DNA from 3 places in the Cupriavidus sp. DB3 genome. Region 3 is predicted to be linked to each of the others. Evidence: predicted binding sites of a transcription regulator. Region 3 holds the regulator's gene; each other region holds the start of a gene.
The links. The regulator HrcA, encoded in region 3, represses chaperone genes, less so after heat shock. The targets are predictions, from matches to a motif close to TTAGCACTCNNNNNNNNNGAGTGCTAA.
Positions count from the first base shown of each region.

Region 1: groES (co-chaperone GroES) is a predicted target of HrcA. The motif match lies at 5,153-5,179, and genes of this name have one in related genera.
Region 2: rpoH (RNA polymerase sigma factor RpoH) is a predicted target of HrcA. The motif match lies at 7,762-7,788, and genes of this name have one in related genera.

Region 1 is NZ_JAIZPL010000003.1:505,437-515,280, reverse strand. Features, by position in the region: gene K7G19_RS11915 (type II secretion system F family protein) at 1-743, shown strand, start outside; gene K7G19_RS11910 (type II secretion system F family protein) at 752-1,720, shown strand; gene K7G19_RS11905 (metallophosphoesterase) at 1,918-2,778, shown strand; gene groL (chaperonin GroEL) at 3,009-4,652, opposite strand; gene groES (co-chaperone GroES) at 4,761-5,051, opposite strand; gene K7G19_RS11890 (TIGR03885 family FMN-dependent LLM class oxidoreductase) at 5,448-6,425, opposite strand; gene K7G19_RS11885 (sensory rhodopsin transducer) at 6,582-6,968, opposite strand; gene K7G19_RS11880 (alpha-amylase family protein) at 7,036-8,664, opposite strand; gene K7G19_RS24930 (alpha-amylase family glycosyl hydrolase) at 8,729-9,517, opposite strand; partial or broken gene K7G19_RS24925 (alpha-amylase family glycosyl hydrolase) at 9,733-9,844, opposite strand, start outside.
Region 2 is NZ_JAIZPL010000005.1:628,692-638,535, forward strand. Features, by position in the region: gene K7G19_RS19160 (hypothetical protein) at 49-357, opposite strand; gene ftsY (signal recognition particle-docking protein FtsY) at 344-1,576, shown strand; gene maiA (maleylacetoacetate isomerase) at 1,671-2,318, opposite strand; gene K7G19_RS19175 (fumarylacetoacetate hydrolase family protein) at 2,323-3,027, opposite strand; gene K7G19_RS19180 (ANTAR domain-containing response regulator) at 3,332-4,030, shown strand; gene K7G19_RS19185 (CmpA/NrtA family ABC transporter substrate-binding protein) at 4,064-5,383, shown strand; gene ybiB (DNA-binding protein YbiB) at 5,567-6,583, shown strand; gene K7G19_RS19195 (pirin family protein) at 6,662-7,537, opposite strand; gene rpoH (RNA polymerase sigma factor RpoH) at 7,919-8,815, shown strand; gene K7G19_RS19210 (NCS1 family nucleobase:cation symporter-1) at 9,347-9,844, shown strand, end outside.
Region 3 is NZ_JAIZPL010000007.1:174,444-184,287, reverse strand. Features, by position in the region: gene rrtA (rhombosortase) at 1-527, shown strand, start outside; gene mprA (MprA protease, GlyGly-CTERM protein-sorting domain-containing form) at 656-2,293, opposite strand; gene K7G19_RS21800 (hypothetical protein) at 2,528-3,019, opposite strand; gene recN (DNA repair protein RecN) at 3,103-4,824, opposite strand; gene K7G19_RS21790 (NAD kinase) at 4,887-5,804, opposite strand; gene hrcA (heat-inducible transcriptional repressor HrcA) at 5,907-6,944, shown strand; gene hemH (ferrochelatase) at 7,009-8,124, shown strand; gene K7G19_RS21775 (RNA-binding S4 domain-containing protein) at 8,121-8,516, shown strand; gene K7G19_RS21770 (hypothetical protein) at 8,553-8,738, opposite strand; gene grpE (nucleotide exchange factor GrpE) at 9,001-9,591, shown strand; gene K7G19_RS21760 (co-chaperone YbbN) at 9,681-9,844, shown strand, end outside.

The DNA of each region.
Region 1 (9,844 bases), on a different contig from region 3:
GGGTGGCGGCGCTGGACCGCTGGCTGCAGCAGTCGGGCAGCAGCTGGTCGGTCGGGCAACTGCTGGGCTTCAGCGCCGCCAGCCTGCTGATCGCCTTCGCCGCGCTGTCGCTGCTGCCGCTGCCGTTCTCGCTGGCGGCCGGCGGCGCGCTGCTGGCCGCCGCGCTGCCATGCCTGCGCACGCTGGCGCAGCGCCAACGGCGCCTGAAGCGCATGGAGGCGCAGCTGCCGGACGCGATCGACATGATCAGCCGCTCGCTGCGCGCCGGGCATTCCTTCGCCGGCGCGCTCGGCACCGTCGGCCAGGAGATGAAGGCCCCGCTCGGTCCCGAGTTCCGCCTGGCCTTCGAGGAGATCAACTACGGCGTCTCGCTCGACGATGCGCTGACCAGCCTGGCGATCCGGGTACCGGTCGGCGATCTGCGTTATTTCGTCATCGCGGTGCTGATCCAGCGCGACAGCGGCGGCAACCTGGCCGAGGTCCTCGACACCATCAGCCGCCTGGTGCGCGAGCGGCTCAAGCTGTTCGACAAGATCCGCGTGCTGTCCGCGGAGGGCCGGCTGTCGGCATGGATCCTCGGCCTGCTGCCGTTCGGCACCGCCGGGCTGATCTCGGTGCTGAACCCCGGCTTTCTCGACGTGCTGTGGCAGGACCCGGCCGGCATCCGCATGGCGGGCACGGCGCTGGGGATGATGGCGCTGGGCGTGCTGTGGATGCGCAAGATCATCCGCATCCGGGTATAGGAGAAATCATGCAAGCCATGCAGACACAACAATGGCTGTTGCTCGGCCTGGTGTTCGTCGCCGCCTTCGGCGCGGCGCTCGGCCTGATGCTGGTTTGTTCGCCGAACCGGCTGCGTGCGCGGCTGGAGCGGCTTGGCGGCGCCGGCACGGGCGCCGCGGGGACGGCGGGAACGTCGGCACGCAACGAGTGGGGCGCGCGGCTCAGCGAGTGGGCAAGGCCGGTGTCGCGCCTGGCGCTGCCGAAAGAGGGCTGGGAGAACTCGGCGCTGCGGGTGCGCTTCATGAACGCGGGCTGGCGCGGCGCCGCCGCGCCCACGCTGTACTTCGCCGCCAAGACCGTGCTGGCGCTGGCACTGCCGCTGGCGGCGCTGGTGGCGACGGTCGGCACGCCGCTGGCCAGCGACGGCGCACTGCTGGCGGTGCTGCTGATCGCGATCTGCGCGGTCGGCTACTACCTGCCCAACGCGGTGCTGGCGCGCCGGATCGCCCAGCGCAAGCGCGCCGTGTTCGAGGAGTTTCCCGATGCGATCGACCTGCTGACCGTCTGCGTCGAGGCCGGGCTCGGCCTGGACGCGGCGCTGATGCGCGTCGCCAGCGAACTGTCGCTGCGCTGCCCCGTGCTGGCGGGCGAGCTGGAACTGATGCTGCTGGAGATGCGTTCGGGCTTTTCCAAGGAAAAGGCGCTGTCCAACCTGGCGCTGCGCACCGGCGTCGAGGACGTCGAGCGCTTCGCCGCGATGCTGGTGCAGGCCGATCGCTTCGGCACCAGCCTGGGCGAATCGCTGCGGGTGCTGTCCGACATGCTGCGCACCAAGCGGCGGATGCTGGCCGAGGAACAGGCGGCCAAGATCGCGCTGAAGCTGCTGTTCCCGCTGATCTTCCTGATCTTCCCCTCGCTGCTGGTGGTGCTGCTCGGCCCCGCCTTCATCCAGATCGTGCGCGTGCTGCTGCCGACCATGACCGGACAGGGCGGATAACGCCGCCGGGCTTCGGCCCTCGGCTGGCCGCCATCACCCCAGGCAGTGCGGACAGCCTTTGCCCGGACCCGGTCCGGGCTTTTTCGCTGGGAGTCGTTCTGCCGCGCCGCGGCGCGGGAACCCGCGCACTTGACCGGTACCGCCGCATGCTGAACACTCCGAAGGCACAGGCCCATTGGAGGCCGGCTGGAGGCGGCATGAAGCTACGCGTTCTGAGCGATCTGCACCTGGAACACCATACCCCCGAAACGGTCCCCGACTGCGAGGCCGATGTCGTCGTGCTCGCGGGGGACATCGCCAACGGCCGCCATGGCATCGACTGGGCGGCGCGGCACCTGCGCGGGCCGATCGTCTATGTGCCGGGCAATCACGAGTACTACGACAGCACCTTCACCCGGGTCGATGCGCAAATGGCCGCCGCCGCGGCCGCGCATCCGCAGGTGCATCTGCTGACCGGCGGCGTGGCGGTGTTCGAACTGCCGGGCCAGGCGCCGGTGCGCGTGCTGGGCACGACATGGTGGGCCGACTACGCGCTGTTCGGCCGCGAGCGCATCGACGACGCGATGCAGGCCTGCGCCAGGGTGATGCTCGACCACCGGCTGATCTCGGTCGAGGACGACAGCGCGGACGGCGGCGAGGACGGCGGCGCGCACGACAGCGCGGATGACAGCGCGGACGGCCGCGGCGGCGGGCACGGTGGCATCCGCCGCTTCACGCCCGCCGACGCGCTGGCGCGCCATCGCGCCGAGTCGGCGTGGCTGGCCGGCGAACTGGACAAGCCCTTCGACGGCGCCACCGTGGTGGTCACCCACCATGCGCCGGACCTCGGCAGCCTCGACCCGCGCTATGCGCACGACCTCGCCTCGGCCGGCTTCATCTCGCGCCGGCCCGACCTGGTCCAGCGCGCCGACCTGTGGATCCATGGCCATACGCACACCAGCTTCGACTACCGCGTCGACCGCGCGCGCGTGGTCTGCAACCCGCGCGGCTATGTGCGGCGCGGCGACGGGGCGCTGGAGAATGCGAAGTTCGATTGGGGGTATGTGGTGGAGGTGTGAGGGTCGGTTGTGGTTCTCGCGGCCTTCTCTCGGGTTGGGGACAGGGAAGAGCCGCCGATAATCCCGCACCCGTCAGCCATCCCGACCGCCCCATACGCTCTGCCACGGCAAGGAAGGAAGCCCAAAACAAAAACCCCCACGGGCTTGCACCCGCGGGGGTTTCGACTGAAGCGACGACTCGCGCCGTCTCGGCAGTCTGGGCAGTCGGCCGAAGCCGACAGCCGGCGTGATTACATCATGCCGTCCATGCCGCCCATGCCACCCATGCCGCCCGGCATTGCCGGCGCCGACTCTTCCTTCGGCGTTTCGGCGATCGCGCAGTCGGTGGTCAGCATCAGCGATGCGACCGAAGCGGCGTTCTGCAGCGCGGTGCGGGTCACCTTGGTCGGATCCAGCACGCCCATCTCGACCAGGTCGCCGTACTCGCCGCTGGCGGCGTTGTAGCCGAAGTTGCCCTTGCCTTCGATGACCTTGGCCACGACGACCGAAGCTTCTTCGCCTGCGTTCAGCACGATCTGGCGCAGCGGCTCTTCCATCGCGCGCAACACGATCTTGATGCCGGCGTTCTGGTCGGCGTTGTCGCCGGTCAGGCTCGAGATCGCAGCGCGGGCACGCAGCAGGGCCACGCCGCCGCCCGGGACGATGCCTTCTTCAACGGCAGCGCGGGTGGCGTGCAGCGCGTCTTCGACGCGTGCCTTCTTTTCCTTCATTTCGACTTCGGTGGCGGCACCGACCTTGATCACCGCAACACCGCCGGCCAGCTTGGCCACGCGCTCTTGCAGCTTTTCGCGGTCGTAGTCCGACGTCGCTTCCTCGATCTGGGCACGGATCTGCTTGACACGGCCTTCGATCGCGGCGGCGTCACCGGCACCGTCGATGATGATGGTGTTTTCCTTGCCGATCTCGACACGCTTGGCTTGACCCAGGTCTTGCAGGGTCGCCTTTTCCAGCGTCAGGCCGACTTCCTCGGCGATCACGGTACCGCCGGTCAGGATGGCGATGTCTTCCAGCATGGCCTTGCGGCGGTCGCCGAAGCCAGGCGCCTTGACGGCGGCGGTCTTCAGGATGCCACGGATGTTGTTGACCACCAGGGTCGCCAGCGCTTCGCCTTCGACGTCTTCGGCGATGATCAGCAGCGGACGGCTCGACTTGGCCACTTGCTCCAGCACCGGCAGCAGATCGCGGATGTTCGAGATCTTCTTGTCGAACAGCAGCACGAACGGGTTGTCGAGCTGGACGACTTGCTTGTCCGGGTTGTTGATGAAGTACGGCGACAGGTAGCCGCGGTCGAACTGCATGCCCTCGACGACTTCCAGCTCATCGGCCAGCGACTTGCCGTCCTCGACGGTGATCACGCCTTCCTTGCCGACCTTGTCCATCGCTTCGGCGATCAGCTTGCCGATCACTTCGTCGCTGTTGGCCGAGATCGCGCCAACCTGGGCGATTTCCTTGCTGGTCGTGGTCGGCTTGCTCAGCTTCTTGAGCTCTTCGACAGCCGAACCAACGGCCTTGTCGATGCCGCGCTTCAGGTCCATCGGGTTCATGCCGGCGGCAACGTACTTCATGCCTTCGCGCACGATCGACTGGGCCAGCACGGTCGCGGTGGTGGTGCCGTCACCGGCGTTGTCGCTGGTCTTGGAAGCGACTTCCTTGACCATCTGGGCGCCCATGTTCTGCAGCTTGTCCTTCAGCTCGATTTCCTTGGCGACCGACACACCATCCTTGGTCACGGTCGGGCCGCCGAAGCTGCGCTCGAGCACCACGTTGCGGCCCTTCGGACCCAGGGTCACCTTGACCGCGTTGGCCAGGATGTTCACGCCTTCGACCATCTTGTGGCGAGCGCTGTCGCCGAACACTACGTCTTTAGCTGCCATGTTCTAGATCTCCAGAATTCTGTACGGGAAATGTCCCGGGCGCGATTGCCGCCGCGGCGGAACCGAGGCGCCCAGGGGTTCCGGACGCGCGGCGCCCGGACAGCGACATCACTTGTTGATGACCGCCATGATGTCTTCTTCGCGCATGACCAGCAGTTCCTGGCCATCCACCTTCACGCTCTGGCCGGCGTACTTGCCGAACAGGACGCGGTCACCCACCTTGACGTCGAGGGCGATCGAGGCGCCCTTGTCATCCTTCTTGCCCGGGCCGACGGCCAGCACTTCACCCTGATCGGGCTTCTCGGCAGCATTGTCGGGAATCACGATGCCGGAAGCGGTCTTGGTTTCGTTGTCCAGACGCTTGACGATCACGCGGTCGTGCAAAGGACGCAGATTCATACGGACTCCTTAGTACAAGTGAGCATTTATTTGCAAAGTGGCCACCGCGGGAGTGCGGAGACCCTTGAAATCGGACGCCGGATGCAGGCTACAGCACGCTGTTAGCACTCGCACCCGGCGAGTGCTAATTATAGGGACGGGGTTTCGGGTTTTCAAGACGAGGCCTGAATACGGGTTTACCCGCAGAAAGGAAGGAAAAACGTCGCGGCCCCGCGCCGGGCAAGGCCGGACGGGCATTGTCTCTTATATTGTGCGGCCGGTATTTTTTCAGGCGGATGTCGCCCGGGGAGTCGATCTCCCTCTACCGTCGTCCCCCCTGCAAGCGGCGACCCGGCGATTGTCGCCTTTCGAGCCGAGACACTGGGCCTCGCCGTCGCGGGGGGAGACACGAAAAGCTCAGGCCCCGCCCCGCAGCTGAGGCAAGACCGTCTGCGCGCAGGCGTCGATCCAGGCCTGCTGGTTTCCGCAGACGTTGTGCAGGAAGACCGCGTCGGCGCCCATGGCCAGGTCCTCGGCCAGCCAGGCCGCCTGCTGCGCGGCATCGCAGGAGATGCGGACCGCGCGCTCGATGTCGTCCGGGGACACCGTCCGCGCGCGGGCATCGAATTCGGCGGGGGTCGCCAGGTTCGCCGCCGTTTCGCTGTCGAACACATTGGTGCGCCACTGTTCGTAGGCCATTCGGCGGGCCGCCTCGTCGCCCTGGGTGGGGTCGGCATAGGCGATCTTGGCCTGGATATGGACCGGCTTGGCCTCGCCGCCGCCCTCGCGGAAGGCATCGATCACCGCGCGCATGGTTTCGCGTGGGGCCGAGATCGTGATCAGGCCGTCGGCCCACTGCCCCGCCCAGCGCGCGGTCTGCGCGGTCAGCGCCGCGGCGAAGATCGGCGGCGGACGCTGCGGCAGCGTATAGAGCCGCGCGCGATCGACCACGATGCTGCCGTGGTGCGTCACCTCCTCGCCGCGCCACAGCGCGCGCATCGCGTCCACCGATTCGGTCAGCATGGCCTGCCGCTCTGACTTGGACGGCCACGGCCGGCCGGTGATGTGTTCGTTCAGCGCCTCGCCGGTGCCCAGCGCGATCCAGAAGCGGCCGGGAAACATGGCCTCCAGCGTCGCCGCGGCCTGCGCGACCACGGCCGGGTGGTAGCGGCCGAACGGGCACGCGACCACGCCCGTGGGCAGATCGACGGTCGCCATCGCGGCGCCGAGCCAGGACCAGGAATGGCCGCTCTCCCCTTGCCGCTCGCTCCACGGATGGAAGTGGTCGGAGCTGCTGAGCGCGTTAAAGCCGGCCAGCTGCGCGGCACGCGCGTAGCGCAGCAGATCGCCCGGCGAGAACTGTTCGTGCGAGGCGTGATAGCCGATCAAGGGCATGGCGGACTCCTGGGCGGGATTGGGGATGGGCCGGTCGTCTTCCGGTCGTCTTCCGGTCGTGTTCTGGTCGTGTTCTGGTCGTGTTCTGGTCGTGTTCCGGTCGTGTTCTGGTCGTGTTCTGGTCGTCAGGTGAACGACAGTGGCCGGCAGTGGCCGTCAGCCGGCCGCTGCCGGAACCGGATAGGCCAGCGTGGTCATCAGCGCCAGCGCGGCCTGGCGCGAATCGAGCCGGGTGTGCTGCACGACGATCGGCACGTCGGACTCGATCACGCTGGCGTAGTCGGTGTCCTCGGGGATCGGCTCGGGGTCGCGCAGATCGTTGAAGCGCAGATGCAGCGTGCGGCGAGCCGGTACCGTCAGCCGGTAGGGGCCCACGGGCTCGCGGTCGGCATAGAAGATCGTCACGGTGACATTGGCCTCGGTATCGCCGGTATTGAGCAGGCAGGCCGCCTCGTGGCTGTTCAATTGCCGGCTCGCGGCCGGGTCGGTCGGCGGCAGATAGCCTTCGGCAATCACCCAGCGCCGTTGTCCGATCGCTTCCATCGGTTTCTCCTTTGTTGTTCGCCAGTGGCGGGATTGGCAGTGTCCAGGCCGTCCACCGTGTCGACGATCACGGCGCAAAGCACGGCCGCTGCCGCAGCCAGCGATAGCCGTAGGCACGCAGCTTCAGCGCATGGGCCCCGTTCTGCTGCGGCGGATACGGGCCGTCGACCAGCATGTCGCGCAGCTCGCCGACCTCGACATCGGGCAGCCCCACCTCGACGTCCTGGCCCGACAGATTGGCGAAGGTGAAGACCACCTGTCCATCCAGTTCGTGCCGCAGCGCCAGCACCGCCGGGCAGCCCACGTCCATCACCGTGCATTCCCCGTAACCGATCTCCGGCATGCCGAGGCGCGCGCGGATCATCTTGCCCGTCCTGGCCAGCAGCGAATCGTCGCGCAGCGTTTGCTCGTAGATATTGACCTTGTCGTAGGCGAACGGCCCCTCGCGGATCACCGGCACCGGCAGCGAGTCGGGATCCGCGGGCGAGAAGCCGCCATTGACCTCGTCGGACCATTGCATCGCGGTGCGCACCGCGTGGCGTTCCTTTTGCGACAGATCCTCCCCCATGCCGATCTCCTCGCCGTAGCGCAGGATCGGCGTGCCCGGCAGAGAGAACAGCAGCGCATGGACCTGCGCGATGCGGCGCTGGTCGCCATCGAGCATCGGCGGCAGCCGGCGGCGGATGCCGCGGTTGTAGACGCGCATGTCCTCGTCCGGCGCGAAGCGCTGCATCACCTCTTCCCGCTCGGCCTCGCTGAGCCGCTCCAGGTCGAGCTCGTCGTGATTGCGGACCCATACCGCGTATTGCGCGCGCTCGGGCGGGTCGGGCTGCTCGCGCAGCGCGCGCTCGATCGGCTCGGCGCGCTCGCGCGCCAGCGCCAGGAACAGGAAGTTGTTCAGGAAGAAGTTGGACACCAGCGTCAGGCGATGGCCCTTGCCGAAGTAGCGCGCGTAGTCCTCGGCCGGCACGTCGACCTCGCCGAGCAGCACCGCGTCGGAACGACGCAGCGTCGCGAACGCGCGCAGGTCGTTCAGCAGCCAGAAGCCGTCGTCGCGCGGGTCCGCCTCCTTCGCCCCGTCGATCATGTGTCCCGCCGCGTCGATGCGGAATCCCGATACGCCCAGCCGCAGCCAGAACGACATGATGTCCTCGATCTCGGCGCGCACCGCCGGGTTGGCGATATTGAGATCGGGCTGATGCGAATAGAAGGCGTGCCGGTAATATTGCCCCGCCTCCTCGTCCCAGGTCCAGACGCTGTCCTCGACGGTCGGGAAGATCGGCTTGACGTGGGTCTCCTCCGGCTCGTCGGCCCAGACGTAGTAGTCGCGGTACGGCGAATTGCGGTCGCGCCGCGCCTCCTGGAACCAGCGATGCTGATCGGACGTGTGGTGCGCCACCAGTTCCACCATCACGCGGATACCGAGTTCCTCGGCCTTTTCCAGCAGCGCGACCATGTCGGCCAGGTCGCCGAAGCGCGGGTCGACCGCGAGATGGTCGGTGACGTCGTAGCCGCCATCGCGAAACGGCGACTGGTAGAACGGCGACAGCCAGATGCAGGTCACGCCGAGCCCGCGCAGGTATTCGAGATGCGCCGTCAAACCCTGGAGATCGCCCCAACCGTCGTTATTGCCGTCGCGAAATACGCTGACGTCGATTTGGTAGATGATCGCATTGCGGTACCAGAGCGAACGCATGGACTCTCCTTCCTGACGATTGAACGGCGACCTCGGGCGCGCGGTGCCGCGCCGCCCGCATCGATTACGGCTGCAGCGGCTGCCGCTGTTGCTGCGGTTGCGGCCGTGGCCGATGCAGCGGCTCCAGCAGGACGGCTTGCTCCGGCTGCAGCATGCCGTCGAAACAGCGGTCCGGACCTTCCGGCAGGCTGTCGATCGCGACGCGCCAATCGCCCTCGAGATCGATCGGCAGCGGCCGTTCGGCGAAGTTGATGCAGACCACGCGCTCGTCGTCGCCATGCCGGCGGCGATAGGCCAGCACCTCGGGCGGCGACGGCAATTCCTCCCAGCTGCCCAGGCGCAGCGCCGGGCTGGCGCGGCGCGTCTCGATCAGCGTGCGGTACAGATGCAGCATCGACGAGGGCTGCGACCATTGCGACTGCACCGACAGCGTCGCGGCCTCGGGCGGGAACGGCAGCCAGGTGCGGGCCGCGCGCCAGCCATGTGGCGGTGCGAAGTCCCACGGGATCGGGCCGCGCGGACCGTCGCGTCCGCCCGGATCGACGCGCTGGCCCGGCTCGACCACCACGTCCTCGAGCCCCAGTTCCTCGCCCTGGAAGATGAATGGCGTGCCGCGCAGCGTCAGCAGCATCACGGCGGCGGCGCGGGCGCGGCGCATCGAGCCGCCGTAGCGGGTGCGATGGCGCTCGTTGTCGTGATTCGACAGCACCCAGGTCGGCCACGCCTGCGCCGGCTGCAGCAGCGCATCGACCTCGCGGATGCAGGTGCGGAACACCACCGGGTCCCAGGGCGCATCGAGCGGCGGGAAGTTGAACGACATGTGCAGCTCGTCGCCGGCGCCGTAGTACTGCACCACGGTGGCGGTCGAGCGGATATTGACCTCGCCGACCAGCACGCGATCGCCGGGATAGCTGTCGACAGCTTGCGGATGCCGCGCAGCACCTCGTGGCTGTACGGGTCGTCGTTGAAGTCGGCCAGCGGCTCGCCCGCCAGGCAGCGCGGATGGTCGGCGAAGGTCGGGTCCTTGCCGGTGCAGTGCGCGACGTCGATGCGAAAACCGTCGACGCCGCGGTCGAGCCAGAAACGCAGCACGCCGTGCATGGCCTGCACGACCTCGGGATTGCGCCAGTTCAGGTCCGGCTGCTGCGGCAGGAACAGGTGCAGGTAGTACTGGCCGGTG
Region 2 (9,844 bases), on a different contig from region 3:
GCATTGCGCCCTGCCACGTCGACGCCGCGGTCGACCCTGCGCGATGGTTCATGCGACCCCGTCTGCTAGAATTTTGCCGATTGATTCTACCGGGGTATGGACCCCTTTCCCAATGTTTAGTTTCTGGAAGAAGCGCAAGGCCGAGCCCACCGGCGCGCCCACCGAGGCGCCGACCGAGGCACCATCGGCCCCGGCGGCGCAGGCACCGGCCGCCGAAGCGCCGCCGGTCAGCGCCGCACCGCCGCAGCCGGAAACGGCGGCCCCGTCCGCATCGATCGGCACGACGATCGAGACCACCCCGGCGGCCGCCGAAGCCAAGCCCGCACCGTCCCGACTGTCTCCACTGTCCTGGTTCACGCGTTCCTCGCGGCCGGCGGCGGAAGCCGCTCCGCAGGCGGAGCCGCAGCGAGAGCCTGAGCCCGAGCCACAACCCGAACCACGGCCCCAGCCACAGGCCGCACCACAGGCCGCACCACAGGCGGCACCGCAGCCGACACCACAACCCCCACAACAACCGGCACAACCGGCACGCAACCTCGCGCCCGAGCCCGTCCCCGCCACGCAGCCCCAGGCCGCGCCGCTGTCCGTGCCCGTGCCCGTCGCCACGGAGAGCGACGATGGCGACGATGACGGCGAGATGGTGCTGGTCCCGGTGCCGCCGCCGAGCGAGGAAGCCAAGCGCGGCTGGATGCAGCGGCTGCGCACCGGCCTGTCGAAGACCAGCCGCGGCATCAGCACGCTGTTCGTCGGCGTCAAGGTCGACGAGGCGCTGTTCGAGGAATTGGAGACGGCGCTCCTGATGGCCGATGCCGGCGTCGAGGCCACCGAATACCTGCTGGGCGAACTGCGCCGCCGCATCAAGAGCGAGCGCATCGACACCGCCGAGGGCGTGCGGGTCGCGCTGCGCGATCTGCTGACCGAACTGCTGCGTCCGCTCGAAAAGACCATGGAGCTCGGCCGCGAGCAGCCCATGGTGATGATGATCGCGGGCGTCAACGGCGCCGGCAAGACCACCAGCATCGGCAAGCTGTGCAAGCACTTCCAGCACTACGGCCAGTCGGTGCTGCTGGCCGCGGGCGACACGTTCCGCGCGGCGGCGCGCGAGCAGCTGACGATCTGGGGCGAGCGCAACAACGTCACCGTGGTCTCGCAGGAGAGCGGCGACCCGGCCGCGGTGATCTTCGACGCCGTCAATGCGGCCCGCGCGCGCCGCGTCGATATCGTGATGGCCGACACCGCCGGCCGCCTGCCGACGCAGCTGCATCTGATGGAAGAGCTGAAGAAGGTCAAGCGCGTGATCGGCAAGGCGATGCCCACCGCGCCGCACGAAGCGCTGCTGGTGATCGATGCCAACACCGGCCAGAACGCGCTGGCGCAGGTCAAGGCCTTCGACGATGCGCTGCAGCTGACCGGCCTGATCGTGACCAAGCTCGACGGCACCGCCAAGGGCGGCATCCTGGCCGCGATCGCGCGCCAGCGTCCGGTGCCGGTCTACTTCATCGGCGTCGGCGAAAAGGTCGAGGACCTGCAGCCGTTCAAGGCCGACGAGTTCGCGCGGGCCCTGCTCGGCGATTGATCGCGCGTCGAGCGCGACGGCAAATAAAAACGGGCGCCGCTGGGAAACAGCGGCGCCCGTTCTTCATTGACGGCCCTTCGCTTGCTGGCGTCGGCTACTCCGCGTCGGGCTGCGCCTTCGGCGCGGCCTGCTGGAACGCCGGCAGCTCCATGCAGGCGTCGAAGATCCGCACGATGGTCGGATAGGGTTCCAGACCGACCTGGAATCGCTGCGCGTTGAAGACCTGCGGCACCAGGCAGATATCGGCCAGCGTCGGCGTATCGCCGAAGCAGAAGCGGCCGGCCTTGCCCTCGCGCGTCAACGTGGCCTCGAGGCCGTCGAAGCCGATCTCGATCCAGTGGCGATACCAGGCGTCCTTGGCTTCCTCGCTGACGCCGAGCGTGTGCTTCAGGTACTTGAGCACGCGCAGGTTGTTCAGCGGGTGGATCTCGCAGGCGATCGACTGCGCCAGCGCGCGCACGTAGGCGCGGTCCAGCGCCGTGCCGGGCAGCAGCGCCGGCTCTGGATGGGTCTCGTCGAGATATTCGACGATCGCCATCGACTGCGACAGCGCGTGGTCGTCGTCGAGCAGCGTCGGCACCAGCGCATTGGCGTTCAGCGCGCGGTACTGCTCGCTCAGCTGCTGGCCGCCGTCCTTGAGCAGATGCACCGGCACGTATTCGAAGGGCAGGCCCTTGAGCGCCAGCGCGATGCGCACGCGGAACGCCGCCGAACTGCGGAAATAGCTGTAGAGCTTGAGCATTGCTTCAGACCACCTTGACCGACAGTTCGCCGACGCCTTCGATCGCGCATTGCATGCGATCGCCCTTGACCACCGGGCCCACGCCCTCGGGCGTGCCGCTATAGATCAGGTCGCCCGGCTGCAGCTCGAACAGCTTCGACAGATACGACACCATCTCCGGCACCGACCAGATCAGGTCCGACAGGTCGCCGCGCTGCTTCTCCGCGCCGTTGACGGCCAGCGTCACCGCGCCGCTCTCGGGATGGCCGATGGCCTGCACCGGCACGATCGGGCCGATCGGCGCCGAATGGTCGAACGCCTTGCCGGTCTCCCAGGGGCGCCCGGTCTTCTTCGATTCGTTCTGCAGGTCGCGGCGCGTCATGTCCAGGCCCACCGCATAGCCGAACACGTGCGAGGCGGCCTGCTCGACCGGGATGTCGCGGCCGCCCTTGCCGATCGCTACCACCAGCTCGACTTCATAGTGGACGTTGTTCGAGCCCGGCGGATACGGGAACGTGCCCTCGGCGCCGTCGGCCACCGGGCTGACCGCATCGCTGGGCTTGCAGAAGAAGAACGGCGGTTCGCGGTCCGGGTCCGATCCCATCTCGCGCGCGTGGGCGGCGTAGTTGCGCCCGACGCAGTAGACCCGCCGCACCGGGAAACGCGCGCTGCTGCCGCGCACCGGCACGCCGGTGCGCGCGGGGGGTTGGAATACGAACTCCTCGGTCATGCATCTCTCCACTGGATGGATTCTGGAATGGGTTTCGGAGGGCGGTCCGGACGGCGCGGCGAGCGCGGCGCGGGACCTGCCCGCGAGGGTGCGCGGCCAAGGCCTGCGGGTCGCGTCGGGGGCGCCCTGGGCCTCGCGGCAGGGCATCAGCATACACCGGCCGCCCCATCGCGGGGCAAGGCTACGCCCCAAAACCCGGCGTGATTCTTGCATGAAGCAAGGAGCAGACATCGGCCGCCGAGCCGGCCACAGAAAGCCGGCGAACCAGCCGGCCACCGAACGTCGGCCACCGCCTGACCGAACCATGAATCGCCGCCCGTCCCCTCCCCCGCCCGTGCGTTCCGTATCGTCGGCCGCATCATCGGCTGCTCCTTCGGCCGCACCGCCGGCCTCGGCAGCGGCCGTGCCCACTACGGCCGGGCGGCCGCTGCGCATCCTGCTGGTGCGCGATCCGCTCGACGCGGATCCGCTGAACGTCGACACGATCCGCGCGGGGCTGGCGGCGGCCGGCTTCAGCGAGGTCGACACGGTGGACGCGGACCTGGCACTGCCCGACGCCATCGCCACGCGGCAGCCGGACCTGATCATCATCGCGTCGGAGTCGGCCGCGCGCGATACGGTCGAGCACGTCTGCGTATCGACCCAGCATGCGCCACGCCCGATCGTGCTGTTTACCGACAACGACGACGCCGAGCGCATCAAGTCCGCGCTGACGGCCGGCATCACGGCCTATATCGTCGATGGCCTGCGCGCCGAGCGGGTCAAGACCGTGCTCGACGTCGCCTACGCGCGCTTCCAGCTCGACCAGGCGCTGCGCGCCGAGCTCGATGCGACCCGGCTGAAGCTGACCGAGCGCAAGCTGGTCGAGCGCGCCAAGGGCCTGCTGATGCAGGCGCGCGGCCTCAGCGAGGACGAGGCCTACAAGCGCCTGCGCACGATGGCGATGGAGCGCGGCCTCAAGCTGGTCGACGCCGCCCAGCGCGTGATCGACGTGATGGGCTAGGACGCCCGTGGCCGCTTTTCTTCAGGAGCCTGCATGCCCTCTCGCCCCAGTCCCGACAAACCCAGGCGCCCGGCCCTCGCGGCCGACGCCGTGCGCCACGGCGCCGACGCGCCGCCCGCCAGCCAGCGCCGTCGCCGCGCACCGACCACCGCCGCGGGCGCCAGCGTGATGACGCTGGTCGATCCGATGGTGCGCGCCGGTGCCTGGGCGGCCGGCTCGGATGCGCCCGAGAAGCCCGAGGTCCGCATCGGCTTCATCCCGCTGACCGATTGCGCCTCGGTGGTGATGGCCGCCGCGCTCGGGCTGGACCGCAAGCACGGCATCCGCATCACGCCGACCCGCGAGGCCTCGTGGGCCGGCGTGCGCGACAAGCTGGTCAACGGCGAGCTCGATGCCGCGCACGTGCTGTACGGCCTCGTCTACGGCGTGCAGCTGGGCATCGGCGGGCCGAGGAAGGACATGGCGGTGCTGATGAACCTGAACCACAACGGACAGGCGATCTCGCTGTCGGCGAAGCTGGCCGACAAGGGCGTCAGGGACGGCGCCAGCCTGCGTGCCTACATGACGCGCGAGCCGCGCCAGTACACCTTCGCGCAGACCTTCCCCACCGGCACGCATGCGATGTGGCTGTACTACTGGCTGGCGGCCAACGGCATCGATCCGCTGCGGGAGGCACGCGCGATCACCGTGCCGCCACCGCAGATGGTGGCCACTATGCGGGTCGGCCATATGGACGGCTTCTGCGCCGGCGAGCCGTGGCACGCGCGCGCGATCGCGGATCGCATCGGCTTCACCGCCGAGACCACGCAGGGCATCTGGCGCGACCATCCGGAGAAGACGCTGGCCACCACCGCCGAGTTCGTGCAGAAGTATCCGAACACCGCGCGGGCCATGGTGGCGGCGGTGCTGGAGGCCTCGCGCTTCATCGACGCGTCGGCGTCGAACCGGCGCCGGACCGCGGAGACCATCGCCGCGCCGTCCTATGTCGACACCGACATGGACCTGATCCTCGACCGCATGCTGGGCCGCTATGCCAACGGCCTGGGGAGGACCTGGGACGACGCCCATGCGATGCAGTTCCATCGGGACGGCGAGGCGAACTATCCCTACCTGTCCGACGGCATGTGGTTCCTGACGCAGCACAAGCGCTGGGGGCTGCTGAAGGAACACCCGGACTATCTGGCGGTGGCACGCAAGGTCAACCGGATCGATGTCTACCGGCAGGCCGCCGCGGCCGCGCAGGTGCCGCTGCCCGCCAGCGACTTCCGCACGGCGAAGCTGATGGACGGCGTGGTGTGGGACGCCAGCCGGGACCCGAAGGCCTATGCCGACGGCTTCGCGATCCAGGCATGAGGGCACCCGCGCGCCGCCTGCACGCCGCCTGCAGCCGCCTGCGCGTATCGCGCTATCATCGGCCGAAAGCGCGCTGACCACGCCGCCCTCGCGGCACCGCCGCTACCGCATTGTGCGCGCATGGCCGCGCAATGCCCCTGGCGCACCGCCCTTACCGTATTGCCCTACCCCTAGCGCACCGACATGCCCGCTGACCGCCACGACACCTCGCCCGCCTTTTCCGCGGCGCCCTATATCAAGGAAATCGGCCGCGGCGTCGCCGGGGCGCGCGCCCTGCCGCGCGACGATGCCCGCCTGCTGTTCGACGCGATGCTGTCCGGACGCGTCTCGGACCTCGAGCTGGGCGCCGTGCTGATGGCGTACCGGATCAAGGGCGAGGCGCCGCACGAGCTCGCCGGCATGCTGGAGGCCGCGCACGCGCATTGCCTGCCGCTGCCGGCGCCGGAGCGCCAGGTGGTGGTCATTCCCAGCTACAACGGCGCCCGCAAGCAGCCCAATCTGGTGCCGCTGCTGGCGCTGCTGCTCGCACGGGAAGGCATCCCGGTGCTGGTGCATGGCACGCGCGAATTCAATCAGCGGGTCACCAGCATCATGCTGTTCGAGGCCTTGGGGATCCCGCCGTGCGCGACGGTGGACGAAGCCGCGCGGCGGCTCGCGCAGCCCGGTGCCGGCGGCGATGCCGATCCCGGCCCGCTGGCCGTGCTGCCGATCGACGTGCTGTCGCCGGCCCTGTCGGCGCTGCTCGACAAGCGCACCGTGATCGGGCTGCGCAATTCCTCGCACACCATCGTCAAGATGCTGCAGCCGGTCGGGGCGCATACGCCGGCCGAGGCGCTGCGGCTCTACAGCTACACCCACCCGGAATACCGCGAAACGCTGACGGACTACTTCTCGCACGAGCCGGCCAACGTGCTGCTGGCGCGCGGCACCGAGGGCGAGGTGGTGGCCGACGCCCGCCGCGGCAGCCGTATCGACTGGCTGCACGACGGCCATCAGCGCACGCTGGTCGATCCGATGTCGGGCTCGGTCGCCGACGTGCCGGCGCTGCCGCCGGGCACGGACGTGGCGCTGACGGCGGCGTGGATCCGCCAGGTGCTGTCCGGCGCCGTGCCGGTGCCGGCGCCGATCGCGACGCAGATCGAGACGATCCGCGGCTGCCTGCGGGAGAGCGCGCGGGTCAGCTGGGTCAGCCCGCTGTAGCAAGGCCTTTCCCACTCCCCCCTCTCCCCGCCCCTCTCTCGCCCGCGGGAGAAGGGCGCAAACCACGACGCCCGCCTTTCAAACCCGCCGCGGCGGCAGCGGAATCCGTTCGGTCTCGCCCGGCACGTGCGGGAATTCGTCGTTCTCCCAGCGCCGCGCCGCTTCCTCGATCGCCTCGCGGCTGCTGGCGACGAAATTCCAGAAGATATGCCGCCGGCCGTCCACCGGTTCGCCGCCGAGCAGCATCAGCCGCGACGGCTCCAGCGCGGTGACCGTGGCCTCGGCGCCCGGCGTCAGCACTGCCAGATGCTCGGCCGGCAGCGCGGTGCCGTCGATCGCGGCGGCGCCGTCGACCAGATACAGGCCGCGCTGTTCGTGCTCGGGCGGAATCGCCAGGCTGGCGCCGGCGTCCAGTTCCAGCGCCGCATAGAGCGTGCGGCTGAACACCTGCACCGGCGAGCGCGCGCCGAAGGCATCGCCGGCGATCACCGTGATGCGGGCGCCGCCATGGACCAGTTGCGGCAGCGTCGCCGCCGGATGGTGGAAGAACGACGGCGCGACGGTCTCATGCTCGCGCGGCAGCGCGACCCAGGTCTGGATGCCGTGCAGGCGCGGGCCGGCGTCCCGGGCGGCCTGGGGCGAGCGCTCCGAATGGACGATGCCGCTGCCGGCGGTCATCCAGTTGACGTCGCCAGGCCGGATCGTCTGTTCGCTGCCGACGCTGTCGCGATGGACGATTTCGCCTTCGAACAGATAGGTCACGGTGGCAAGGCCAATATGCGGATGAGGGCGCACATCCATACCGTGGCCGGGCGGCAGTTCGACCGGACCCATATGGTCGAAGAAGATGAACGGCCCCACGGTCTGGGCGGCGGCGGAGGGCAGCACACGCCGCACCGAGAAGTCGCCGATATCTCTTACATGCGGTTTCAACAAATGTTCAATGGCGGACATGACTGACACTCCAGGGACGTGGGCGGATCGAGGCAGTGCTGGCAAGTGTAGCCCCTGCGGCTCCATGGCATGGACCCTGCAGCAGAACCGGCAGCGGAGCCGACGCTCTAACGAACTCATGTCCGCGCCCGCCGACGTTACGCAGGAGGCCTTCCGGCGAGCCTAAACCGCTATGGAATATTTTCTCCGATACTCTGGAACTATCACGGCGGACCGGACTCCAATTAGCACTCACCCGGCTGGAGTGCTAATATGCGTTGCATTGCAGTGTGGGAAGCGCCGGCGACGACGCCGTTGATGCTTCCGACACGCGGGCACGCCGCCCGCCGGATGCGAAAGGAGCCCTGAGTGAACGCAGTCCTGTCTGCCGATTCGATCACCATGAACAACACCCTGCCGATGGTGCCCCAGCGCGCCAACAGCATGGCCCTGACCCTGCCCGCCGGGCTGGGCAATCTCGACAGCTATATCCAGGCTGTCCACCGTATTCCGATGCTCACCGCCGAGGAGGAGCAGCGGCTCGCGCGCGAGCTGCGCGACCACGACTCGGTCGAGGCCGCCCGCCGGCTGGTGATGTCGCACCTGCGCCTGGTCGTATCGATCGCGCGCCAGTACCTGGGCTACGGCCTGCCGCACGCGGACCTGATCCAGGAAGGCAATATCGGCCTGATGAAGGCCGTCAAGCGCTTCGACCCGGACCAGGGCGTGCGCCTGGTGTCGTACGCGATCCACTGGATCAAGGCGGAGATCCACGAGTACGTGCTGCGCAACTGGCGCATGGTCAAGGTCGCGACGACCAAGGCCCAGCGCAAGCTGTTCTTCAACCTGCGCAGCCACAAGCAAGGCGCCCATACCTTCACGCCGGACGAGATCGACGCGGTCGCGCGCGAGCTGAACGTCAAGCCGGAAGAAGTGATGGAGATGGAAACCCGTCTGTCGGGCGGCGATCTGGCGCTGGAAGGCCAGGTCGACGACGGCGAGGAGGAGTTCGCTCCGATCGCCTACCTGGCCGACAACCACAACGAGCCGACCCGCGTGCTCGAGGCCAAGCGCCAGGACCGGATGCAGGTGGAAGGCCTGGAGCAGGCGCTCACCAAGCTCGATCCGCGCAGCCGCCGCATCATCGAGGCGCGCTGGCTGCAGGTCAACGATGACGGCTCGGGCGGCGCCACGCTGCATGAGCTGGCCGACGAGTTCGGCGTCTCGGCCGAGCGGATCCGCCAGATCGAGTCCGCCGCGATGAAGAAGATGAAGGGCGCGCTGCAGGCCTTCGCGTGATGGACGCCGAGGCAAGCAGCAAGCCGTAAGCCGCCGGGCCCCCGCATACGCGGGGACGGCGGCGTGAAGGGCCGGGTTCCGCAAGGACCCGGCCCTTTTCCTTTGCCTCCCGCACCGCCCCTCGCCATCGCCCCTCGCCACCGCCCCTCGCCATCCCCTTTCGGCCACCGCCTTCCGACGCCGCCTCTCGCCACCCCTTTCCGCCACCGCCTTCCGACGCCGCCTCGCGCCACCACCGCCTCCTGACGGCGCCTCCTGCCACCGCTCCCGAGGCCGCCAACGCCACCTGCGCCTCCCCGCCCCGCCCCCACGCGTCTCCCCCTCCTCGGGGTTTGCCCGCATCCGCCCGCCGTGATGTTGACAATCACCAAGGCGTGATCTACAAATCCGTACACAACTACAAACGATTTTGTAGACAATCTTGTCTACAAACAAATCCTGAGAGCGGATTCCCGATCCATTCGATCCACACCGCCCGCCCGGCGCGCCCGCGCGCCGGCCACCGCATGGCATCGCCTTGAGGAGACAAGCATGATGCACACCACCGCGCCTGCCGCCGCCGAGCTGCAGGACAGCGCGTCCGTCCACCATGGCAACGCGCTGATCAAGCCGTCGTACGACGAGCGCCTGACCAACGAAGACCTGGCGCCGCTGAAGAAGCAGACCTGGAGCACCTACAACATCTTCGCCTTCTGGATGTCGGACGTGCACAGCGTCGGCGGCTATATCACGGCCGGCAGCCTGTTCGCCTTGGGCCTGACGAGCTGGCAGGTGCTGGTGGCGCTGCTGGTCGGCATCGTCATCGTGCAGTTCTTCTGCAACCTGGTGGCCAAGCCCAGCCAGGTCACCGGCACGCCGTATCCGGTGATCTGCCGGGCCTCGTTCGGCGTGCTCGGCGCCAATATCCCGGCGGTGATCCGCGGCCTGATCGCGGTGGCGTGGTACGGCATCCAGACCTATCTGGCCTCCTCGGCCTTCCTGATCCTGGCGCTGCATTTCTTCCCGTCGCTGGCGCCCTATGCCGACGTC
Region 3 (9,844 bases):
GGCTCCATGCGCACGGTCTCTACCTTCGCGATGCGCTGATGCTGCCCGGGGGCGAGCGCCAGTGGTGGCGGCTGCTGACCGCGATGTGGGTCCATCTGGATGGACGCCACTGGCTCGGCAATCTGCTGGCGGCATCGGGTTTGCTGTTGCTGGCCGGGCGCGCGGCCGGCGCACGGCAGATGCTGCTGGCCTTGCTGGTGTGCGGGATCGCGGTGCAGGTTGCGCTGCTGTGGCAGCCGGCGGTTCGCTGGTATGGCGGGCTGTCGGGCGCGCTGCATGGGCTGGCGGTCTGGGGCGCCTTGCGGCTGCTCGCCGCCGACCGCTGGTCGCGCGCGATCGGTGTCGCGCTGGTCGCCGGCGTGCTGGTCAAGCTGTGGCTGGAGCAGTCGTGGCTCGCGCCGGTGCGCTTCGATGCGGCCTGGGGATTTGGCGTCGTGCGCGCCGCCCATGCGGCCGGCGCGGTGGCCGGCTTTGCCTGGTGGCTCGCACAGCAGTGGTGGGGGCAGCGGCGCGCCGCCGCGGGCTAGCGCGCCGGCCCTGGAATCAGGGCCCTTGATTCCGGGCCCTTGATTCAGGGCGCTCGGTTCAGGGCACTCTGTTCAGGGCGCTCTGTTCAGGGCGCTCGGTTCAGGGCCCTTGATTCAGGGCCCTTGATTCAGCGCCGCGCCTGGCGGCGACGGCCGGACGGCAGCAGCACGGCGAACAGACCGGCCAGCGCCAGGGCGGCACCGCTCCACAGCGGCACGGCACCGCCGCCACCATCGTCGCCACCGCCGCCGTTGTTGGCGGGAGGCGGCGCCGGGGGAACCGGTGCGCCCGCGGCCGCTGCCAGCGCACGGTTCGCGTCCAGCAATCCGGCGCCGCAATTGCCGGCGTTATTGCCCGTCGTGCAATAGGTATTGGCCGGATGCGGGCGCGCGCTGCTCTTGAGCAGTTCGGTGACCTGGGCGCTGGTCAGGTTGCCGTTGACCGCCAGCATCAGCGAGGCGACGCCCGACACCATCGGCGCGGCGAAGCTGGTGCCCTGCGAGTTCACCAGGGTGTAATTGCGCGCCGTCGTTTCGCCGTCGTTGGTCAGCGTGCGGATCGTCGACGGCGGAGCCAGGCAGGTCCCGTTGGACACCTTGCTGTTGGCACAGCCGCCACCGGGCGCGCTGATCGCGATCTGCGGGCCGACGTTGGCATAGCTGGCGTTTTCGCCGTCGTTGACATGGGCGGTCACCGCGATCACGCCACGGCAGTCGGCCGGCGCTTCCACCGCGCCGGCGCTGTTGCCGGCGGCGGCCACCACGACGACGCCGCGCGCGGCGAGCTCATCCACCGCCTGCTGCTCGAAGCTGCTGCAAGTACCTGCGCCGAGGCTGATATTGACCACGCGCGCCGGCGTGGGATTGTTCGGGACGTTCGGTACCGGCAGGCCGCCGGCCCAGCGCATCGCGTCGACGGTATCGGACAGCAGGGCGCCGCAGCGGCCCGAAACGCGCAGCGGCTGGATGCGCGCGCTCCAGTCGACCCCGGCGATGTCCTGGCCGTTATTGGTCACCGCGCCCAGCACGCTGGCGACGCGGGTGCCATGCCAGGTGCTGGGACGCTGGTTCGGCGCGGCCGGCATGCCGGGGCAGGCGAAGCCCTGCGGCACGAAGTCGCCGGCATCGGTCGGGTCGCCATCGCGGCCGTCGCCGTCCTGCGAGTACAGCGGATCGGCGATGAAGTCATAGCCCGCCACCAGCCGCGCGGCCAGGTCCGGGTGCCGCAGCACGCCGGTATCGACCACCGCGATCACCAGGCCTTCGCTGCCGCGCGAACGGTCCCAGGCAGCGGGCAGATTGGCGGCACCCGGAATGATCGCCGGCGAGCCGAAGTAGGGCTGGTTGATGGCGAATTCGGGATCGTTCGGCACCGTGTCGTGCGGCCGCAGCCAGCGGTCCGGCACCGCGTCCGCCACGCGCGGATCCTGGCGCAGCTGCGCGGCCACCGCCTCCGGATCGGCGCCCTTGCCGGCCGGCACGCCGAGCAACGCCAGGTTGCCGCCCATCTGCCGCTTGACGGTCAGTCCGATGCCGGTCTGCTCGGCGACCTTGCGCACCTGTTCGGCGGCGGCCTCGGCCGGCATCAGCGCGGTGCCGGCGGGGGCGTCCTTCCAGCGGACGATGATGTTGCCGCTGTAGACCGGGGCCGGGCGGGCGTCCGGACTCGTCGCGGCCATCGCGGCCGAAGGGGGCAGGATGGCGCCCGCCGAGACGGCGGCGGCCAGGACCAGACGCAGGGCGACGGGCGGAATCGAACGCGGCATGAACACCTCCGGGAGGGGCGAAGCCGGGGTGCAGGGGCCGGCGCTCGCGGGCATGTGGCTCAAAGATAGTTGGGGGAATGCGGGCGGGCAATCGGCGCTCGTCCGACAGCGCACGCTATCGGGGTGACGTCCGGGGCGGTTTCGCCTTGCTCGATCGGCTGCCTCGAGCCGCCTGCGTGGTCCGCCTGCCTGGCCGCTTTCCCGATCCGGTTAACGGCAGCCGTCGCCCGGTTTTCAGTTCGCCGGCATGTCGCGCCCGGTCGGCTTGGGCCGGCTGGGCGTCAGGCGGCGGTCCGCCTCGGCCGCCTCGATGCGCGGCAGCGCGCGCAGCGTGGTGACCGCCTGCTCGATGGTGGCCTCCGGCGACGGCGAGATCGCGGTGACCAGCCAGGTGCCGCCGGACATCGGGCGCTTGACCACGAAGCGGATCGGTCCCTTGGCCTGGGCCAGCAGTTCGCCGGCCTGCAGCGAGGTATCGACGGCCGGCGGCGTGAAGCGGACCAGGATGTCGCCGACCGCGCGGTCGTCGGTGATGGCGCCCGGCGGCGGGGTGGCGGGCTTCGAGCTGCAGGCGGCTGCCAGCGCCAGGCCGCACAGGGCCACCGCGAGCGTCAGGCGGCGCGTGGCGCGGCGCGCAGGGCGGCTCACCGGGCGGCGGCCCGCGTCGGCGGAGCCGGTCGTGCCGGACGGGTCGTCGAGTGGCGAGGGCGGCTTGGCGAAGAACATGGGGTTTCCTGTGGTTGATGCGGTTTGTGGTGCGATGGGATCGTGCTCGTCGGTGGTCCGGGGCGCCGGACGCCGCGACCGGCTCAGCTCGCCGCCCGGCGTGCGCGCCGGCCCTCCCTGGCCGCCGCCGGCACGCCGCGCGCGCCCTGCGCCAGCATCTCCTCGGCGTGTTGCAGCGTGGTGGCGGTCACCGTCGCGCCGCCCAGCATGCGCGCGGTCTCGACCACGCGGCCGGCGGCGTCGAGCACGCGGATCTGCGAGCGCGTCACGGCCTCGCCGCCATCGCCGACGGTCTCCTTGCTGACCAGCAGGTGCGTGCCGGCCTGCGCGGCGACCTGGGGCAGGTGGGTCACGCACAGGACCTGGCGCGCGCGACCAAGCTCCTGCAGCCGACGGCCGACCACCTCGGCGACCGCGCCGCCGATGCCGGTATCGACCTCGTCGAAGATCAGCGTCGGCGTCGGCGCTGCCTCGCTGGTGATCACCGAGATCGCCAGGCTGATCCGCGCCAGTTCGCCGCCCGATGCCACCTTGGCCAGCGGCCGGGCGCTCACGCCCGCATGGCCGGCCACCAGGAACTCGACCTGTTCGAGCCCGTGGCTGGCGCCTTCCTCGAGCGGGTGCAGCGCGACGGTGAAGCTGCCGCCGGCCATCGACAGGCCCTGCATCGCCTCGGTGACAGCCGCCGACAGCCGCTCGGCGGCCTCGCGCCGGCTGTCGCTCAGATGGCGTGCGATGGTCAGGTAGGCGGCGCGGGCCGCCGCCTCGCGCGCGGTGATCTTGTTCAGGTCCTGCGCGGCCTGCAGGTCGTCGAGCTGCTGGCGGCGCGCCAGCAGTTCCTCGGGCAACTGTTCGGGCGGCACGCGGAACTTGCGCGCGGCGGTGTGCAAGGCCTGCATCCGCTCCTCGACCACCTGCAGCCGCTCGGGATCGAGCTCGAGCCGGTCGACGTAGCGGGTCAGCGAGTGGGCCGCTTCCTCGGCCTGCACCTCGGCCGCTTCGAGCGCGGTCACTACATCGGCGAGCGCGGGGTCGACCTCGGCCAGCTGGCGCAGCCGGTGCGCCATCGCATTGAGCGCCGACAGCACCGCGCCGTCGGCCTCCGACAGCGCATCGAGCGCGGCGCGGCCGCCCTCGAGCAGATTGGCCGCATGCGACAGGCGCTTGTGCTCGCCCTGGATCGCTTCCCATTCGCCGGCCTGCGGCGCCAGCTTGTCGAGCTCGCCGACCTGCCACTCGAGCCGCTCGCGTTCGAGCTGCATCTCGCGCGACTGCTGTTCGACGGCCTCGCGCTGGCGCACGCAGGCCCGCCAGGTGCGCCAGGCCTCGGCCACCGCGGCGGCCTGCGCGGTCAGGCCCGCGTGCGCGTCGAGCAGCAGCCGCTGCGCGTCCGGCCGCAGCAGCAGCTGGTGGGCGTGCTGTCCGTGGATGTCGACCAGCTGGTCGCCGACCTCGCGCAGCTGCGCGAGCGTGGCGGCGTTGCCGTTGATGAAGGCCTTGCTGCGGCCGTTGGCATCGACGACCCGGCGCAGCAGCACGTTGCCGTCGTCCTCGGCCAGCGCCTGCTCGTTGAGCCAGGCGTCCAGCGCGGGGTGCGTGGAGAAGGTGGCGCTGACGCTGGCGCGCGCCGCGCCCTCGCGCACCACGCCGGCATCGGCGCGCTCGCCGAGCACCAGCGCGAGCGCATCGATCAGGATCGACTTGCCGGCACCGGTCTCGCCGGTGAACACGGTAAAGCCGGCGGTGAAGTCGAGGTCGAGCGTGTCGACGATGACGAAATCGCGGATGGACAGGCTGCGCAGCATCTTGGGAGACGGAAGGCGGCGGTGACTTGGGAGGGATCGGGACCGGCGGGGTGCGCTGGCGCTCAGAGCCGGTTGTCTTCGGTCGGGTACTCGTGCCAGTGCAGCTTCTTGCGCAGCGTGGCGTAGTAGTTGTAGCCGACCGGGTGAAGCAGGTTGATGGTCCTGGCCGAGCGGCGCACGACGATGCGGTCGCCGGGCAGCAGCGAGGTCAGCGACTGCATGTCGAAGTTGACGCTGGCATCGCGGGCGGTGGCGACCTCGATCGACACCTCGGCGTCGTGCGGCAGCACGATCGGCCGGTTCGACAGCGCATGCGGGGCGATCGGCACCAGCACCAGTCCGGACAGCGTCGGATGCAGGATCGGCCCGCCGGCCGACAGCGCATAGGCGGTCGAGCCGGTCGGCGTCGACACGATCAGGCCGTCCGAACGCTGGTTGTACATGAAGTAGCCGTCCACCGAGACCGCCAGCTCGACCATGCCGGAGATGCCCGAGCGATTGACCACCACGTCGTTCAGGGCCAGCGCGGAGAAGATCACGCCCTCGTCGCGGATCACGCGCGATTCGAGCAGCATGCGGTTCTCGGGCTCGTAGTGGCCGCTGAGCATGGCCGGCAGCACCGATTGCACATCCTCCAGCGGGATGTCCGTCATGAAGCCGAGGCGGCCGTGGTTGACGCCGATCAGCGGCACCGAGAAGCCGGCCAGCTGGCGCGCGATGCCGAGCAGCGTGCCGTCGCCGCCGAGCACCACGGCGACGTCGGCCTGCCGGCCGATCTCTTCGGCGGACAGCGCGGGGTAGTCGGTCAGGCCGGTCGCCAGCGCCGTCTCGCGTTCGAACACCACGTCCTGGCCGTTGCGCAGGATGCAGGCCGCCAGTTCCTCGAGCGGGCCCTCGATGCCCGCGGTCGAATACCTGCCGACCAGGGCGACCGTGCGAAAGGGCGCGTGCGCGGCGCCGGACTTGGGGTGTGCAGACATGCCCGGATTAGACCATACCGCCATGACCATTGTCAGCACGGGGCGGGGGGCGAGTGCCAGCGCGAGCCCCGGCGCGCAAAACTTGCGTAAAATCGGGACACCATGGACGAACGAGCGAAAACCCTTCTCAAGACCCTGATCGAGCGCTACATCGCCGAAGGGCAGCCGGTCGGCTCGCGTACGCTGTCGAAGTACTCGGGACTGGACCTGTCGCCGGCGACCATCCGCAACGTGATGTCGGACCTGGAGGAGATGGGCTTCATTGCCAGCCCGCACACGTCGGCGGGGCGCATTCCGACCCCGCGCGGCTACCGGTTGTTCGTCGACACCATGCTGACGGCCCAGCCGCTCGACAGCCAGTTCGACCGCACCAAGCTGGCCGGGCTGATCCAGGGCGAACTCGGCGCGCAGGAACAGAGCCCGCAGCGGATGATCACCACCGCCGCGCGCACGCTGTCGAACCTGTCGCAGTTCGCCGGCGTGGTGATGACCCCGCGCCGCGCGCAGGCGTTCCGGCAGATCGAATTCATGCGGCTGTCCGACAAGCGCATCCTGCTGATCATCGTGACGCCCGAAGGGGACGTGCAGAACCGCATCATCCAGACCGAGCTGCCCTACAGCGCGTCGCAGCTGGTCGAGGCGGCCAATTTCATCAACACGCATTACGCCGGCATGCGCTTCGACACGGTGCGGGAGCGGCTGCGCGACGAACTGAAGGCGCTGCGCATCGACATGTCCGAACTGATGCAGGCCGCGGTCGAGGCCGGCAGCAGTGCGATGGCCGACGAGGACGACCAGGTCTATATCTCAGGCGAACGCAAGCTGCTCGAGGTCGAGGACCTGGCCTCGAGCATGGACAAGCTGCGCCGGCTGTTCGACGTGTTCGAGCACAAGACCAGCCTGCTGCAGCTGCTCGATGTGTCCAGCCATGCCGAGGGCGTGCAGATCTTCATCGGCGGCGAGAGCCGGCTGGTGCCGCTCGAGGACATGGCGGTGATCACCGCGCCGTACGAGGTCGACGGCCAGATCGTCGGCACGCTGGGCGTGATCGGCCCGACGCGGATGGCCTATGACCGGGTGATCCCGATCGTCGATATCACCGCGCGGCTGCTGTCGAGCGCGCTGAGCAGCCAGAACTGATGGCGGCCAGGGCGGGCTGCCACGCGCAGGGCGGCCTTCGCGCCCCAGCGATACCGGAATCCCTATGACCTTTACCGCAGAACCGGCCTATCGGCATGGGCAGGCGCCCCGCACGGCGATCCTGCTGATCAATCTGGGCACGCCCGACGAGCCGACCCCCAAGGCGGTCGGCCGCTATCTGAAGCAGTTCCTGTCCGATCCGCGCGTGGTGGAGATTCCGCGCGCGGCCTGGCTGCCGGTGCTGTACGGGCTGATCCTGCCGCTGCGCTCGCGCGCGTCGGCGCTCAAGTACGAATCGATCTGGCTGCGCGAGGCGCACCGGACCGGCTCGCCGCTGCTGGTCCACACCGAACGGCAGGCGCATGCGCTGCAGCAGTTGCTGGCGCAGCAGGGACACGACGTGACGGTGGCCTGCGCGATGCGCTACGGCAACCCGTCGATCCCATCCGTGATGGAGGCGCTGCGGCGCCAGGGCTGCGAGCGCATCCTGGCGCTGCCGATGTACCCGCAGTATTCCGGCACCACCACCGCGACCGCCTTCGACGAGCTGTTCCGCGTGCTCGGCGAATGGCGCAACCAGCCCGAGCTTCGGCTGGTCAAGCATTTCCACGATCATCCGGCCTACCTGGGCGCGCTGCACCAGCAGGTCGGCGCCTACTGGGCCCAGCACGGCGCGCCCGATTTCGCGCGCGGCGACCGCCTGATCCTGTCCTTCCATGGCGTGCCGCGGCGCACGCTGGAATTGGGCGATCCGTATCACTGCGAATGCCTGAAGACCGGCCGCATGCTGGGCGAGGCGCTGGGTCTGCAGCCCGGCCAGTACCAGGTCACGTTCCAGTCGCGCTTCGGCAAGGCCGAGTGGCTGCAGCCCTATACCGCGCCGACGCTGACCGAGCTTGGCAAGGTCGGCACCGCGCGGGTCGACGTGTTCTGCCCGGGCTTTCCGGCCGACTGCATCGAGACGCTGGAAGAGATCGCGATGGAAGGGCAGTCCGAATTCAAGGTCGCCGGCGGCAAGGAGTTCCACTTCATTCCGTGCCTGAATGACGCGCCGTTCTGGATCACCGCGCTGTCGGAGATTGCGCTGCAGCATATGCAGGGCTGGCCCCTGCGGCTGCCGCACGCGCACGAACTGGAGGCCAGGCGCTCGCTGGCGCAGGCAAGGGGGGCGGCGGCATGAATCCGTCATACGAGGACGATGCGCGCCAGCGCATCGACAAGTGGCTGTGGTGCGCGCGCTTCTTCAAGACCCGCTCGCTGGCGGCGGAGGCCGTCGAGCGGGGCCGGGTGGAGGTCAACGGCCAGCCATGCAAGAATTCGCGGGAGGTCAAGCCGGGCGACACGATACGCATCGACGCCCATCAGCAGCGCTGGGAGCTGGTGGTCAAGGGCGTCGCCCCGGCCCGCGGGCCGGCCTCCGTCGCCCAGACGCTCTACGAGGAAACCGAGGAAAGCCGGACGCGGCGCGCCGCCGAGGCCGAACGGCGGCGTCTGCATGTCGAGCCGGCGTCGCAATTGCAGGGGCGCCCGACGAAGCGGGACCGCCGCCGCATCGAGGATCTGAAAGGGTGAACCGAAGCGGCACGGCCCGCGCGGGCGGGCCGTGTGTCAGCGGGAATACTGGATGATGTATTGGCGCAGCGCCGGATCGGCGCCGCCTGCCACGCTGTCGCGCGGGGTCAGTCCGTCGGAGAGCCAGATGAAGACGGTCAGGGCCGCCAGCGAAAGAAGTACCAGCAGGGTGAAGAGCGAAAACTTCGGCGTTTTGTTCGACGGCTTCGGCAGCTTGCGCATGGCCTTACCCCGGCAGGAAAGACTTCAATATGGGACGGCACCCCGGCAGTTTTGTCGTTTTTTTGGATTTATCTTAGAAGCTGCACTGCAGCAAAGCAATTTCACTCCCCGCAGCACTGGTTTAAGTTTGTAAGCTGATGTTTCCTGCAGATGTCCATCCGCTCTTGAAATATCGGCTTGGCGCCACCAGTTGCCAGCTGAATTCCGATTGACCCCAGGCGGACCGCCGGTGCGGCCGCAACTTGTTCTGAAACGGATCGACATGGAAGACCAGAAGCAAACGCCATCCAACACGCCGCCGACCTCGCCCGCCGACCAGGCCGCCGAAGCGCAAGCCGCGCAACCGGCAACGCCGAACCAGACGACCGAGCCCGCCGCAGCCGCGGATGACGTGGCCACCCAGCTCGCCGCACAGCTGGCCGAGCAGGAAGCCAAGGCACGCGAGAACTACGATCTGTATCTGCGTGCCGTCGCCGAGGCCGAAAACATCCGGCGCCGGGCGCAGGAGGACGTGGCAAAGGCCCACAAGTTCGCCATCGAGAGCTTCGCCGAGCATCTGCTGCCGGTGATGGACAGCCTGCAGGCCGCGCTGGCCGATGGGTCGGGCGATATCGCCAAGCTGCGCGAGGGGGTCGAACTGACCGCCAAGCAGCTGGCCAGCGCCTTCGAGAAGGGCCGCATGGTCGAACTGAATCCGGTCGGCGAGAAGTTCGACCCGCATCGGCACCAGGCGATTTCGATGGTGCCTTCGGAGCAGGAACCGAATACGGTGGTGGCCGTGCTGCAACGCGGCTATCTGATCGCGGACCGGGTCCTGCGGCCCGCATTGGTGACGGTGGCTGCGCCGAAGTAAGGGTCGGCGGGCAGACCGGCCTGCCTCCGATGCGCAGCCACGCCCGGCGCCGTTTCGGCACCGGGCGTTCTCGTTTGTGGAGAAATGCGATGCCTTACCCGTTCGGCGCAGCGCCGGCGCCCCATACGGATCACCGCGCGTTCGAGGCCTTCGGCATGCGCGCGGTCGATCATGACACCATCGACGACGCGCTCGCCGCCGCCGGCGACAAGCTGGTCTGCGTGTTCTTCTGGGGCGAGGACTGCTACAACTG